DNA from 3 places in the Trichococcus flocculiformis genome. Region 1 is predicted to be linked to each of the others. Evidence: predicted binding sites of a transcription regulator. Region 1 holds the regulator's gene; each other region holds the start of a gene.
The links. Region 1 encodes LexA, which represses DNA repair genes until DNA is damaged. Its sites were predicted from a motif close to CNAACANNTGTTNG; they were not measured.
Positions count from the first base shown of each region.

Region 2: recX (recombination regulator RecX) is a predicted target of LexA. The motif match lies at 3,026-3,039, and genes of this name have one in related genera.
Region 3: uvrB (excinuclease ABC subunit UvrB) is a predicted target of LexA. The motif match lies at 2,894-2,907, and genes of this name have one in related genera.

Region 1 is NZ_OY759718.1:1,951,374-1,955,711, reverse strand. It holds gene recJ (single-stranded-DNA-specific exonuclease RecJ) at 1-1,376, shown strand, start outside; gene ACKPCD_RS09260 (adenine phosphoribosyltransferase) at 1,394-1,906, shown strand; gene lexA (transcriptional repressor LexA) at 1,988-2,611, opposite strand; gene ACKPCD_RS09250 (YneF family protein) at 2,856-3,086, shown strand; gene ACKPCD_RS09245 (ABC transporter ATP-binding protein) at 3,173-4,338, shown strand, end outside.
Region 2 is NZ_OY759718.1:1,325,669-1,330,006, reverse strand. It holds gene ACKPCD_RS06435 (SGNH/GDSL hydrolase family protein) at 1-9, opposite strand, end outside; gene ntdP (nucleoside tri-diphosphate phosphatase) at 184-729, opposite strand; gene mutY (A/G-specific adenine glycosylase) at 853-2,130, opposite strand; gene recX (recombination regulator RecX) at 2,130-2,966, opposite strand; gene ACKPCD_RS06415 (general stress protein) at 3,113-3,925, opposite strand; gene ACKPCD_RS06410 (competence protein ComK) at 4,043-4,338, opposite strand, start outside.
Region 3 is NZ_OY759718.1:1,571,678-1,576,015, forward strand. It holds gene ACKPCD_RS07590 (DNA internalization-related competence protein ComEC/Rec2) at 1-1,294, shown strand, start outside; gene holA (DNA polymerase III subunit delta) at 1,318-2,352, shown strand; gene rpsT (30S ribosomal protein S20) at 2,438-2,692, opposite strand; gene uvrB (excinuclease ABC subunit UvrB) at 2,955-4,338, shown strand, end outside.

The DNA.
Region 1 (4,338 bases):
AAAACGTCGAGAGACAAAACATAGTTCAGTCCATCCATGAAGAAGCCCGTATCCAATTGGCGAAGAATGAAAATTTGCCGGACGTTGTTGTGTTAGGCCACAAGAATTGGCATCAGGGCGTTCTCGGAATCGTGGCAAGCAAATTGGTCGAGGAATTTGGACGGCCAACCGTATTATTTAATATCGACGAAAAAACCGGTATCGCGAAAGGGTCAGCCCGCAGCACCGAGGCGTTGGACATTTATGCTGCATTGGCAGATGCAAAGGATTCGCTTACGAAGTTCGGTGGGCACAAAATGGCAGCAGGCATGAGTCTTCCTGCTGCTGATTTAGCCGCTTTCTCTGAAAAGATCAACAACTATGCTGCTCGCTATCATGATGCAATCGTGCTGGGCGAATCCATTTATATAGACGCCATCTTGCCGCTTGCTGACGTCACCTTGCCGTTTTTGAAGGAATTGGAGTTGCTGAAACCATATGGTACCGACAATCCGAAGCCGATATTCGGCTTCCAAAATGTACCTTTGACAGACATCAGACAAATCGGTGCCGACAACAAGCATCTAAAGTTCAAGCTTAAGGATAAGGAGCTCTTTCTGGATGTGATCGGCTTCAATAAGGGGAGCATCAGCAATCATTTGAATGAGGCGGATGTCGTTTCCCTAATCGGCGAGCTTTCAATTAATGTTTGGCGGGACAGCGCGAAGCCTCAACTGCAGTTGAGGGACATTAAAAATAAACATGTTCAGTTTTTTGACAAAAGGAGTTCGGTCATCCAAGAATCGGTATTGGCTGTGGAAGATGCCTTGTATCTATTTTCGACTTCCAACATCATGAAACAATTTTATGAGCGTATTCCAAGCAGTTCGAATGCGGCCTTGCTCACAGACAATACAGTGGATGCCTTGCAGGCCGTCAGCGCCAAGAATCTCGTGCTCTTCGAATGTCCTTTGAAGCTGAACCTTTTGGCGAATCTCCTGAAGAGTAATCAGTTCGAAAATGTGTATGTCGTCTCTCATGAATCGAATGGCGTATACGCAGATGGCGTTCCTCCTAAAGACCAGTTTGCAAAATTTTACCAGTATATCCGTTCGCATAAGGATATCGACGTGAGAAATCGATTAGATGCTTTGGCAGAATATTTAAAAATCAAGAAAAATCTTGCCATTTTCATGATTCAAGTGTTTTTGGAGGCGGGATTTGTTACAATAGACAATGGTTTCATCAATGAGGTCAAGAATCCCGTCAAAAGGGCTTTGGCTGATACACAAGTATACAAAGATCGCCTGCAGAAAATGGAAGCTGAAAAAATATTCATCTACAGCCCGTTTTCGCAACTGACAAAATGGTTGAATGAACAGATGATGGTTCAATAATTAGGAGGAACATAAAAATGGATTTAAAAAAATATATTGCTGACGTAAAAGATTTTCCGGAACAAGGCATCATTTTCCGCGATATTTCCCCTTTGATGGCAAATGGCGAAGCCTATCGTTATTCAATCAAGGAAATCGTGAAATATGCTCAAGACTTGAATGTTGATAAAGTAGTCGGACCTGAAGCGCGTGGCTTCATGGTCGGTTGCCCTGTGGCTGTGGAATTAGGCTGCGGATTCGCGATGGCCCGCAAAAAAGGCAAATTGCCCCGCGAAACAGTTGAAGTATCCTACGGGCTGGAATACGGGAAAGCGACATTGCAACTGCATCAAGATGCCATCTTGCCTGGCGATAAAGTGCTGGTCTGTGATGATTTGTTGGCTACTGGCGGCACTACAGCCGCGACTATAGAATTGGTTGAAAAATTAGGCGGAGAAGTTGTGGGCTTGGCGTTCTTGATCGAGTTGCTGGATTTAAAGGGCAGAGATCTGATCCAAGGGTATGACATCTTCACGCTGATGGAATACTAAGAGAAGTAATCCTAAATAAGCATAGACACGCAAAAAGGCTGCCGGTTGGCAGCCTTTTTGCGTCAGTTGGAGGACTGTTCTTTAAATGATGTGGTTCCGGTACAGGCCGACTACTTTACCCAGGATGAGGACAGAATCCAGGATGATCGGATCCATGCTCGAATTTTCAGGTTGCAGACGATAGTAGTTATTTTCTTTGTAGAAACGTTTGCAGGTCGCTTCATCATCGTCCGTCATGGCTATGACGATATCTCCGTTTTCAGCCGTGTTCTGTTTTCTGACAATGACGGAGTCGCCATCGAAGATGCCGGCATCGATCATGCTTTCTCCGCGGATTTTCAACATGAATAAAGATCCCGCATTGGATTGCAGATCCGGGGGAACCGGGAAATAGTCGGTTGCTTCTTCTACGGCAAGTATGGGCGCTCCGGCTGTGACAGTACCCAACAACGGCATTTTATCTGATAGGATCCCCAATTTGTCCAGACCTGCTTGGGTCAATTCTATCGCACGGGGTTTTGTAGGATCCCGCTGGATAAAACCATTTTTTTCAAGACGCGACAGATGGCCATGAACCGTAGATGTAGATGACAGTTTTACCGCATTTCCGATTTCCCTTACGGTCGGCGGGTAGCCCTTTTCCTGGACTTCTTCATAAATGTATTGAAGCACTTCAATTTGGCGTGAATCTTTATTTTTAACCATGAGATCATCATCTCCGTAATCCTATATTTATATCGTTTAGGATACCATTAATCCCTCAAAAAATCAAACAGATGTTCGCATGTTCTTTGAAAATTATGTTAGAATATGCCTAGTATTGCCACAAATACAGCAAATGTTGAAGCGTTTTCCAAAAATCGCTAAATTTATCCGTGATTGCTATTTCTTTTTCTCATAATCTTTAGTACAATTAATGAATGAATGCTTTGGAAAGGGGGATGAATACGTGTCAACAACAGCATGGGTAATGATGGTTATTTTAGGAATAGTAATAGGAGCGGTTGGCGGATTTTTCCTTGCAAGACGTTATATGGTAAAATATTTTGAAGAAAATCCACCGATCAATGAAGAAATGTTGCGTTCTATGATGATGCAGATGGGTCAAAAACCATCCGAAAGAAAAGTTAAACAAATTATGGCTTCGATGAAAGCACAATCAACAAAGAAAAAGAAATAGACTAATGAAATAATATACAAAATGTGGATCTTTACGGTTCCACATTTTTATTTTGTCTGAATAAACGCAAGAAAGGGGAAATATCCGTGAGTATTTTCAAAAAATTGAGTTGGTTTTTTCGTCAGGAATGGAAAGCCTATTTTGTGGGCGTCTTTTTCCTGATCATTGTGGCGATACTTCAGGTTGTATCGCCGCGCATCGTCGGAATCATTATCGATGAAATTGCACTTGGCACGTTAACGATGGCTTCTTTGTGGAAGTGGACAGTGATCATATTGATAGCGGGCGTGCTGCAGTACCTCTTCCGTTATATTTGGAGGATGAAGATTTGGGGAACTTCAGCAGAACTGGAAAAGATACTTCGGTCAAGATTGTTCAAGCATTTCACCGAAATGGATGCTGTCTTCTTCCAAAAGTACAGGACAGGCGATCTGATGGCGCATGCGACGAATGATTTGAATGCCATCCGCATGGTCGCCGGCGCAGGTATCCTGACATTGGCAGATTCAATTTCTTCAGGCGGGATCACGCTCTTTACGATGTTCTTCTTGATCGATTGGCGTTTGACGCTCATTGCTATGATCCCATTGCCGGCTTTGACGTTGGTGTCACGAATCCTCGGACAAAAGATGCATAAACGATTCCGCAAAGCACAGGCCGCTTTCTCGAGTTTGAATGACAAAACGCAAGAGAGCGTATCCGGCGTCAAAGTCATCAAAACTTTTGGTGAAGAAGAAGAGGATATTCGTGATTTCGAAGCAATGACAAAAGATGTCGTTGCAAAAAATAAATCTGTCTATCTGGTTGATGCCTTATTTGATCCAGCTATCCAACTTATTTTAGGACTTTCATTTGCGCTGACAATCATATTCGGAGGTCGCTTTGTCGTGGAAGGCAGCATCAGTATCGGTCAGTTGGTTTCGTTCATCAGTTACATCGGAATGATGGCGTGGCCAATGTTGGCAGTGGGTAGGCTTTTCAATGTACTTGAGCGAGGCAGTGCCAGTTATAGCAGGATTGATGAGCTTCTGAAGGAAAAATCAACGATCCAGGAGCAGAAAAATGCCATCCGGACTGTGGTTTCAGGCGATTTGGATTTTCAGGTATCCTCATTCAACTATCCAAACAGCAAAGAAATTAGCCTCCATGATGTCACCTTCCATTTAAAGCGGGGGCAAACGTTAGGGATTGTCGGCAGAACTGGATCGGGCAAAAGTACGATTTTCCGTCTGCTGTTGCGTGAGTATGACCA
Region 2 (4,338 bases), 630 kb from region 1:
TTTTTTCATTCTGATTCCTCCAATATTTTAATCGTATTTCAAATATTGACTCTTTATTACAGATATATTTATAATAATATAACGGTTGTGTTAATGCACGGTATTTTTTTGAGTTAGCGCACATTTCCGATAAAAAACCAGCCGATCATTACGCTCGACTGGTTTTTTATTATTTTGGATTCATCACGAGTTTTGCTGATTATGCGACAGCTGACAGTACCGCTCATACCATAAGTCGACGTATTCCTTGGAGAATGGACCTTTTTCTTCGTTGATCCAGCTCACCAAAATCTTGACGTTCTCCTTCAGGATATGGTCGATCTCTTTTGGGTAATTCATGCGATTTCGATGCAATTCATACTCATCTACATCAAGCAAACGTTTTTCACCATCAGGAAAAACTTTAATGTCCAAATCATAATCGATGTACTTCAATGCTTCCTGGTCGATCACATAAGGCGATGCCAGATTGCAATAGTAGGAGACACCCTTTTGGCGGATCATGGTGACGATGTTGAACCAATAATGCTTATGGTAATACAACAATGCAGGCTCTCTGGTGACCCAGCGACGCCCATCTGCTTCCGTTACTAAGGTGTGATCATTACAGCCGATTATGGATTGGTCACTAGTTTTTAATACCATGGTGTCACGCCACGTTCGATGCAGGCTGCCGTCATGCTTATAACTCTTTATGGTGATGAATTCTCCCTCCCGAGGATTATGCATCACGGTGCCCAACTTTCTTCAACTATTTGAGCCCTCGCCGGAAATTATTTCGGCGGAACTCTCAACTTTCAGTTCATTGAACAGTATATCATAGAATGGAAATGGATTGCGAAATTTTAGCCATTATAAGCCAAATTCTTTTCGGGTCTGTTGCTTGAATTGTTGCCACATTTTTTGCTGCGGCACCGGGAATGCATAATCGGCAAAATCATTTTCGCTGACCCAACGGCATTGTTCGGGTAAACGGCTATCCTCTTTCGTTAATACGCGTCCGTAATAGCCGGTGATGTGCCATTTTATATGACTGAAAACATGATTGACAGATCCCGTCTCCGCCTTCAACCAGACCGGCTTCAAGCCGTATTTCTCAGCCACAACTTCGGAAAGCTTCGCTTCGATCTGGTTAAAGGAGGGCAGCTTTTTGTCGGATTTGTTTGCAGTTTCTGTCAACTTCTGGAATTCCTCCGCAACCAGCAGTTCCGTCTGGATGCTGGCCGCCGATTCTGGTTCCGCAGCCACTGTTCCGGGTATCGCATCGAGATCCAGTTGGATCAACGGAAACGTCCAAAAATCCGCCAGTAGCCCGCTGCTCGGACGCTTCTCCAAAAGGAACTGCTTTTCCTTGTTTTGCAGGATGATACCCTGCAGATTCATCGGTACCGGTCTTTTCGCTTTGCTTTTGACCGGATAAAGATGCATCGTCCCGTTTTTGTAGGCGGCATTGAAGGCCTTGATCGGGCTGATTTCAGGCTGCGGATTCAGCGGCGAACAGATGCTCGAGCCCAGATCCATCAACGCTTGATTGAAGTCGCCTGGTCGCTCCGGGTCGATCAGTTCCCGCACGACCGCTTCAAAAATTTTCCGGCTGGCTGGTTTGGCGATGTCGGCATCGATTTCGAACAACCGGCTCATGACGCGCATGACGTTTCCGTCGACTGCCGGCTCCGGTATCTGGAAAGCGATGCTGGAGACGGCGCCTGCTGTATACGGTCCGATGCCCTTCAGCTTAGCGATTTCCTGCGGATTCTTAGGGAAAACACCATTGTAATCGGCGACGATCTGTTGCGCCGCTTTCTGCATGTTCTTGACACGAGAATAATAACCCAGCCCTTCCCACGCCTTCAGGATCGCGTCTTCCGGCGCTGACGCCAGCGCTGCGATGTCCGGGAATTTATCCAGGAAATTATGATAATACGGGATGACCGTATCCACCCGTGTCTGCTGCAGCATGATTTCCGAAACCCAGATGCTGTAGGGATCGCTCGTCCGGCGCCAAGGCAGATCGCGTTTCTCTTTGTCGTACCAGTCCAACAGCGCTTTGCGGAAAGCCTGTATTTTCTCCGCCGGCCACATTTCGATGCCGGCTGCTTTGAATATTTTTTCGTGTTCCAAATTTGTCATTATTCAGCTTCCTGTTCCTTTTCTTCGATATAGGCGGAGATCAATTCTCCCGGGTAACCTTTTTGGTAAAGGCCAGACCTGACTTTTTGGTGCAGCTCACGGCCTTTCGCTTTGCGTTCATAACGGCGCCAAAGCTTGTCCCCTTGCAGGCGCAATGCGGCCATTTCATCCTCTTCCTCTTTCTCCGTTTCGATCTCGCCCATCACTTCCAGGACGATATCGGAAGGATAGCCTTTTTGATGCAGATGGAGACGGATCTTTGATGCCGCTTCATGCGAAGAAACCCGGCTTTGTTTGCGCAGTTGCTTCTCGGCAATCGTTTGAGCATTTTCCAGCTGCAGTTCATGCGGATATTGTTTCAGGGAAAAGGCGATGTCTTCTTCAGATAAGCCCTTTCCTTTCAGTTCGTTGGCGATGAGCTGCGGTCCCTTCAGGTTCAGGTTAGCCGCCGTGCGCGTGTAGCTTTCGCCATAGATTCGGTCATTGACGTAATTCTGATCCACCAGCCGCGTCAGCGCACGTTCGATTGCGTCCGGACTGATTTCTTCGTCGAGCAGTTTCTTGCGGACTTCTTTCTCGCTGCGCAGGCTGTAGGACAGGTAATTGACGGCTGTCGTGTAAGCCATGTAATCGTAATTTTCCTTCTCGATTTCAGCGCTGCGCTCTTTTGTGAGCGTCATGCCTTTATGCAAACCAACCTTGATCAATACAGCTTCCGATATCGGAAAGGCGTACTCTCCGTCGATGAAGACATTGAAGCGGTCCTTGCGTTTTTTCTGGATAGTTATTTTTGTGACAACAGGCAATTTCTCAGCCTCTTCTTCGGTATGGTCCATTCTCTACATCCTTTCGGCGAATCTCACTTGCTATTATACACACAAAATCCGAAAGGAACAAAACGTATGTTCGAAATCCCCGCCGCGTGCTAAAAACACCCAGGACTGCCTCATTCTTTCGAGGCAGCCCTGGGTGTTTCTGTCAATCACAGAGCCGGTTTCGGTTTATCCGTCTCTTCATAATCAGGCTCGATATCTTCCGCATCTTCACCGGTTTCTGCAGCAACCGTGTCTCCTCCAAATGGGTCTTTGGAAAACTGTTCCTTCTCTTCTTCCAGTTCCGGCAAGGAGTCATCTTTGTCAAACTGCATTTCCGGTAGACGGTGACTGTCTTCCGCCATTGCAGGATCCGCCACCGTTTCAGCTTCGATGCGTTGTCCGGTGATGTCGTCGGTCACATCGGCTGGTTGTGTCGGCGACGCAGCTGCAACTTCGGTGACTTCGAGCTGTTTCTCGGCTTCGATTGAATGAGCCGGAACATCGCCGGCTTCTTCGCTATCGGCGGATGCCCAATCCGGTTTCGTGGCAGTGACGGCTGCAACAGGGACGGCTTTTTCGTCAGGCAAAATGCCATCGCGCACGAGAAATTCGGCATGTTCATCATTGATCGGAGCGGCATCATCGATCAGCAGCAACAATTCCCCATCATCCAAAGCATCCTCAAACCGTTCGTACGTATCCTCGTCAATGCCGTAGCGCTCGAAAATGGCTTCCTCCTCTTCCTCTTCCAAATCCACCGTAAAGAACTTAACGATTTTGTCCCATAAGGAGTCCTCCTCACGGTCTTCGCCGGTTACGATAACTTGTACAGCCGTCTCTTCCGTGATGAAATTGCTTTTTCCGTTGCGGGTGATGACCAGCAGTTGCTCAGGCGCATAGCCCTCATGCTTAATCAGATGCGTAATTTCATCAAGCAACATTTCCTGATTAGCAAAGGTACCTTCGATTCTCTTGTCCATAACGATTCCTCCCATGACTGAAGATTTATTCTTTGAACTCATTGTAAAATACTTCAACCTGAATCACAAATGATAGCCTATTTTCCCATCATACTAAACTTTACCCGGCACCGCTGATCAGATGGGTGCATTCCTTAAATGGGGAAGTCCCCCATACAGATTCTCCCGCAGCAGATGCAGCGCCTCGTCCGCAACCGGGTTGTCACGCAACGAAGGATGGCGCAAAGCCGTTTCAGCCAAAGAAAACTGAACAATTTGGATATATTCATCCATCGGAATCGTCGAAAGCCGAGCCGCATTGGCGTGTAACGCATTCCCAAGCAAATTGTGCTTGCGCTCTTCTTTTATTCCATCAGCGTAATCGAAATTTGTCAGGACGCTGTGCAAAAGGTGATTTTGGCGATGAACGGTTT
Region 3 (4,338 bases), 380 kb from region 1:
CGTGGCTCCGGTCAGCTCGGAATGGGAAATGAACGGGCTATTGAAGGACGTCTGTTTGACGGCACTGATGACATTGGCGTCCTTTCCGGTCGTCGCCTATCATTTTTTTGAGGTTTCGTGGCTCGGGATTTTTGTGAATGTGATCTTTTCGTTCTTTTTTTCTTGGTTGCTTTTTCCGCTGTTTTGGTTGTTGTTCTTTGTCGTGCTTTTTTTTCCGGGAACTCCGTTGCTGGGATTGCTTTGCACCGTGTCCGATAGCTTGCTCACCTTGCTGGAAAACTTCGCTGGAGCAGCCGCGGATTTGGATTTCGCGTCATTGGTTACTGGAAGACCACCCGCTGTTTATTTTGCGCTGGTCTGGATCGCTTTGATTCTGCTCTTGCTGAGCGTTGAAAAGAAACAAAGGGATATCCGGGTGCTCGGTTTCCTGATGGCGGCGGTCGGTTTGTTTTTTTTCGCCCATCAGCTTGATCCTTCCGGAAAAGTCGTCATGCTTGATGTGGGGCAGGGGGATGCCATTTTGATCATAACGCCTTTTCATCGTCGGGCTGTGCTTATAGATACGGGTGGCATGCTGACTTTTGAAAAAGAAACCTGGCAAGTCCGAGAAACAGCGACCACCGCCGGCGAAAAGCTTGTGTCGATCATAAAAGCGGAAGGCGTGAAAAAATTGGACAGGGTCTTTCTGACGCATGCCGATCAGGATCATGTCGGTTCGTTGCGGGAACTAGCCGTAGGGTTGCCGATCGATGCGGTTTATTTCCCTAAAGGAGCGGAGGGGAATGCGGCTTTCGCCGCAGTGCTCCTTGAACTGCAAAGCCAGCATCAAGTGGGTCTCTTCCCTTTATTGGGCAAGGTCGATCTAGAGATTGATGCCGATTTTGTTTTTCACATCCTGGCACCTTTAGCGCCGGGTGAAGGCGGAAATGAGGATTCATTGGTCATCCAAACCAGCATAGGCGGTTTGGATTGGTTGTTCACAGGCGATCTCGGAGAAGAAGGTGAAGAGGTGCTGATGCGGACTTATCCTGATCTGAAGACCGATGTCCTGAAAATAGGTCATCACGGTAGCGCAACATCCAGTTCGGAAGGTTTCTTGGATCATGTCCAACCTGAATTGGCCTTGATATCGGCTGGAAAACAGAACCGGTATGGACATCCGGATGCGCAAATACTGGAACGTCTGGAATTGCGGAATATCCCTATATTTCGTACGGATCGACAGGGCGCTATCCACTTTTTGTATGGGTCAGAAGAAACAGAATGGCGAACCATTTTGGAGAACAAAAAATAAAAATGATGAATGGTGGTCCAAACGTGAATTATACAACGGAGATGTCCAAAATAAAAAAAGGTCAGCTTCAGCCGGTCTATTTATTTTTGGGCAAAGAAGATTTTTTTATAGAAGAAGCGAAGCAGCTGTTGCTGCGTACGGTGGTTGACGAAGCCGACAAGGATTTGAATGTCGGCATATTCAATATGGATGGGACGTTGTTGGATCGGGCTCTTGAAGATGCGGAGTCGCTGCCTTTTTTTGGGGAAAGACGTTTGGTCATTATCGAGAATCCGCTCTTTTTGACGGCCGAAAAATCCAAAAATGGACTGGAACATGATCTTGGTTGGCTGGAGAGCTATCTGGAGAATCCGGCGCCTTCAACGGTTCTGGCTATTTTTGCGCCTTACGAGAAATTGGACAGCAGAAAAAAAATAGCAAAACTTTTGACGAAGAAGGCTGTCACTGTGGATGTTTCTCCATTAGCGGAGAAAGAAGCCCGTAAATTTTTAGGGGACATGATCAAAAATGAAGGTTACCAGATGAACCGCGACGCACTCGAATTGTTTTACGAGCGGATCGAAAATCAACTGTCGCGGGGAATGAGAGAGTTGCCCAAGCTATTTCTTTCTGGATCTGAAGAAAAAAAAATCACCAAACAAATGGTGATCGACTTGATTCCTCGAAATCTGGAACAGAATATATTTGAATTGGTGACACAGGTTCTGAACAAGAACACGTATCTGGCTATCCAGATCTATCGGGATCTATTGCTCCAAAAAGAAGAACCTATCAAAGTCAATGCTATCCTTTTAGGGCAATTCCGGTTGTTGCTGCAAGTGAAGCTGCTTTCAAAAAATGGGTACCAACAAACCGACATCACCAAAGTATTGAAGGTCCATCCTTATCGTGTGAAACTTGCTGTCCAACAAGTGAGGCACCTATCCGAAAAAGTCCTGGCGGATGCTTTTCAGGGATTGGTCGAGACGGAATACAACATGAAGACAGGGCAAGGGCTGAAGGAAATACAATTTGAGTTATTTCTGATCCGCTACGCAAACGCAATGCCCAAGCAGTGAAAAATCATACGAAAAAGACCGAAGACGGACCAGCTAAGCGGGTCTGTCTTCGGCCTTACGTTTTGAAGTCTCTTAAATCAAAAAATTATTTTGCTAATTTTTTAGTTAAACGAGAAATGTCGCGAGACGCTTTGTTTTGATGAATTAAGTTTTTAGAAGCTGCTGAATCGATAGATTTAACTGCTGCCTTCAATAATTCTTCGCTATTTTCAGCGCCTTCTGCTACTGCAGCTTCAAATTTCTTGATAGCTGAACGCATAGCGCTCTTTTGAGCGTTGTTTTTTAGGTTAGCTTTTTCGCTAGTGCGAACACGTTTGATTGCTGAATCGATATTTGGCATTGGGTTCACCCCTCTTTCCTTATTTCTATAACTATTAGGCTGTTTTGCCAACATGCCATATTATACATAATTTTGAGGGGTTGTGCAATAAAAAATGAAAGAGATTCCCTTTTATTCCTTGCGACACGGAATTTCTGTACACATATTTCGTAATTTTTGCGTCAGAATCAGCTAAGGCCATGGTAAAGACTCCAGAGTGTACGAAAGTATGTTTGGGTGGTAAAATAATTGTAACAGTGAGTGAAGAGGTGAATCAGCTATTATGAAAGATCATTTTGAATTAGTTTCCCCATACAAACCAAGCGGGGATCAGCCGGAAGCCATCAAAGAGCTTGTTGATGGGTTGAATCTGGGCAGACGGGCGCAAACGTTGCTGGGTGCTACGGGGACCGGCAAGACTTTTTCGGTAGCAAACGTCATCCAAGCAGTGAACAAGCCAACGCTCGTCATAGCGCATAATAAAACGCTGGCAGGTCAACTGTATGGCGAATTGAAGGAGTTTTTTCCGAATAACGCCGTCGAGTATTTTGTCAGCTACTATGACTATTATCAACCCGAAGCGTATGTTCCCTCGAGTGACACTTATATAGAGAAAGAATCCAGCGTAAACGATGAAATCGATAAACTTCGTCATTCTGCCACCAGTTCCTTGTTGGAAAGGCGCGACGTGATTGTGGTCGCTTCCGTTTCCTGCATCTATGGTCTGGTGAACCCGTTGGACTACAAAGAGCATACGCTATCGTTAAGGCAAGGAATGGAGATGGAACGGAATGAACTATTGCGCAGGCTGGTTGAAATGCAGTTTGAACGCAATGATATCGATTTTCGGCGTGGAACGTTCCGTGTGCGCGGGGACGTTGTTGAAATTTTTCTGGCATCCCGCGACAATGAGGCCATTCGAGTCGAATTTTTTGGTGATGAAATCGATCGGATCAGAGAAGTGGATGTGCTGACCGGAGAAATCAAGAACGATGTCGACCATTTTCCTGTTTTCCCAGCCACTCACTTTGTGGCGAATGAAGAAAAAACCTTGCATGCCGTCGATATGATTCGGGCAGAATTGAAAGATCGCCTGAAGGTGCTGCGCGCTGAAAATAAACTATTGGAAGCCCAACGGTTGGAGCAACGCACCAACTACGACATGGAAATGTTGATGGAAATGGGATATTGCAACGGAATCGAAAATTATTCCAGACATATGGACGGGCGTGCTCCCGGAGAACCTCCGTATACGTTGCTTGATTTTTTCCCGGATGATTATTTGACCGTCATCGACGAGTCGCACATCACGATGTCTCAAATTCGCGGCATGTACAACGGTGACCGTTCGCGAAAGGAACAGTTGGTGGCGTACGGCTTCCGTCTCCCGAGTACTTTGGACAATCGCCCATTGACGTTGAAGGAATTCGAGGAGCGGGTCAACCAGATCATTTATATTTCAGCGACCCCTGGCCCATACGAGTATGAACAAAGCCCATATGTTGCCCAACAGATCATCCGTCCCACCGGTTTATTGGATCCGATTGTGGAAGTGCGGCCAATCAAAGGTCAGATCGATGATCTGATCAGTGAAATCAATTTGCGCGTCGAACGGAATGAGCGGGTCTTCATCACAACTTTGACGAAGAAGATGTCCGAAGATTTGA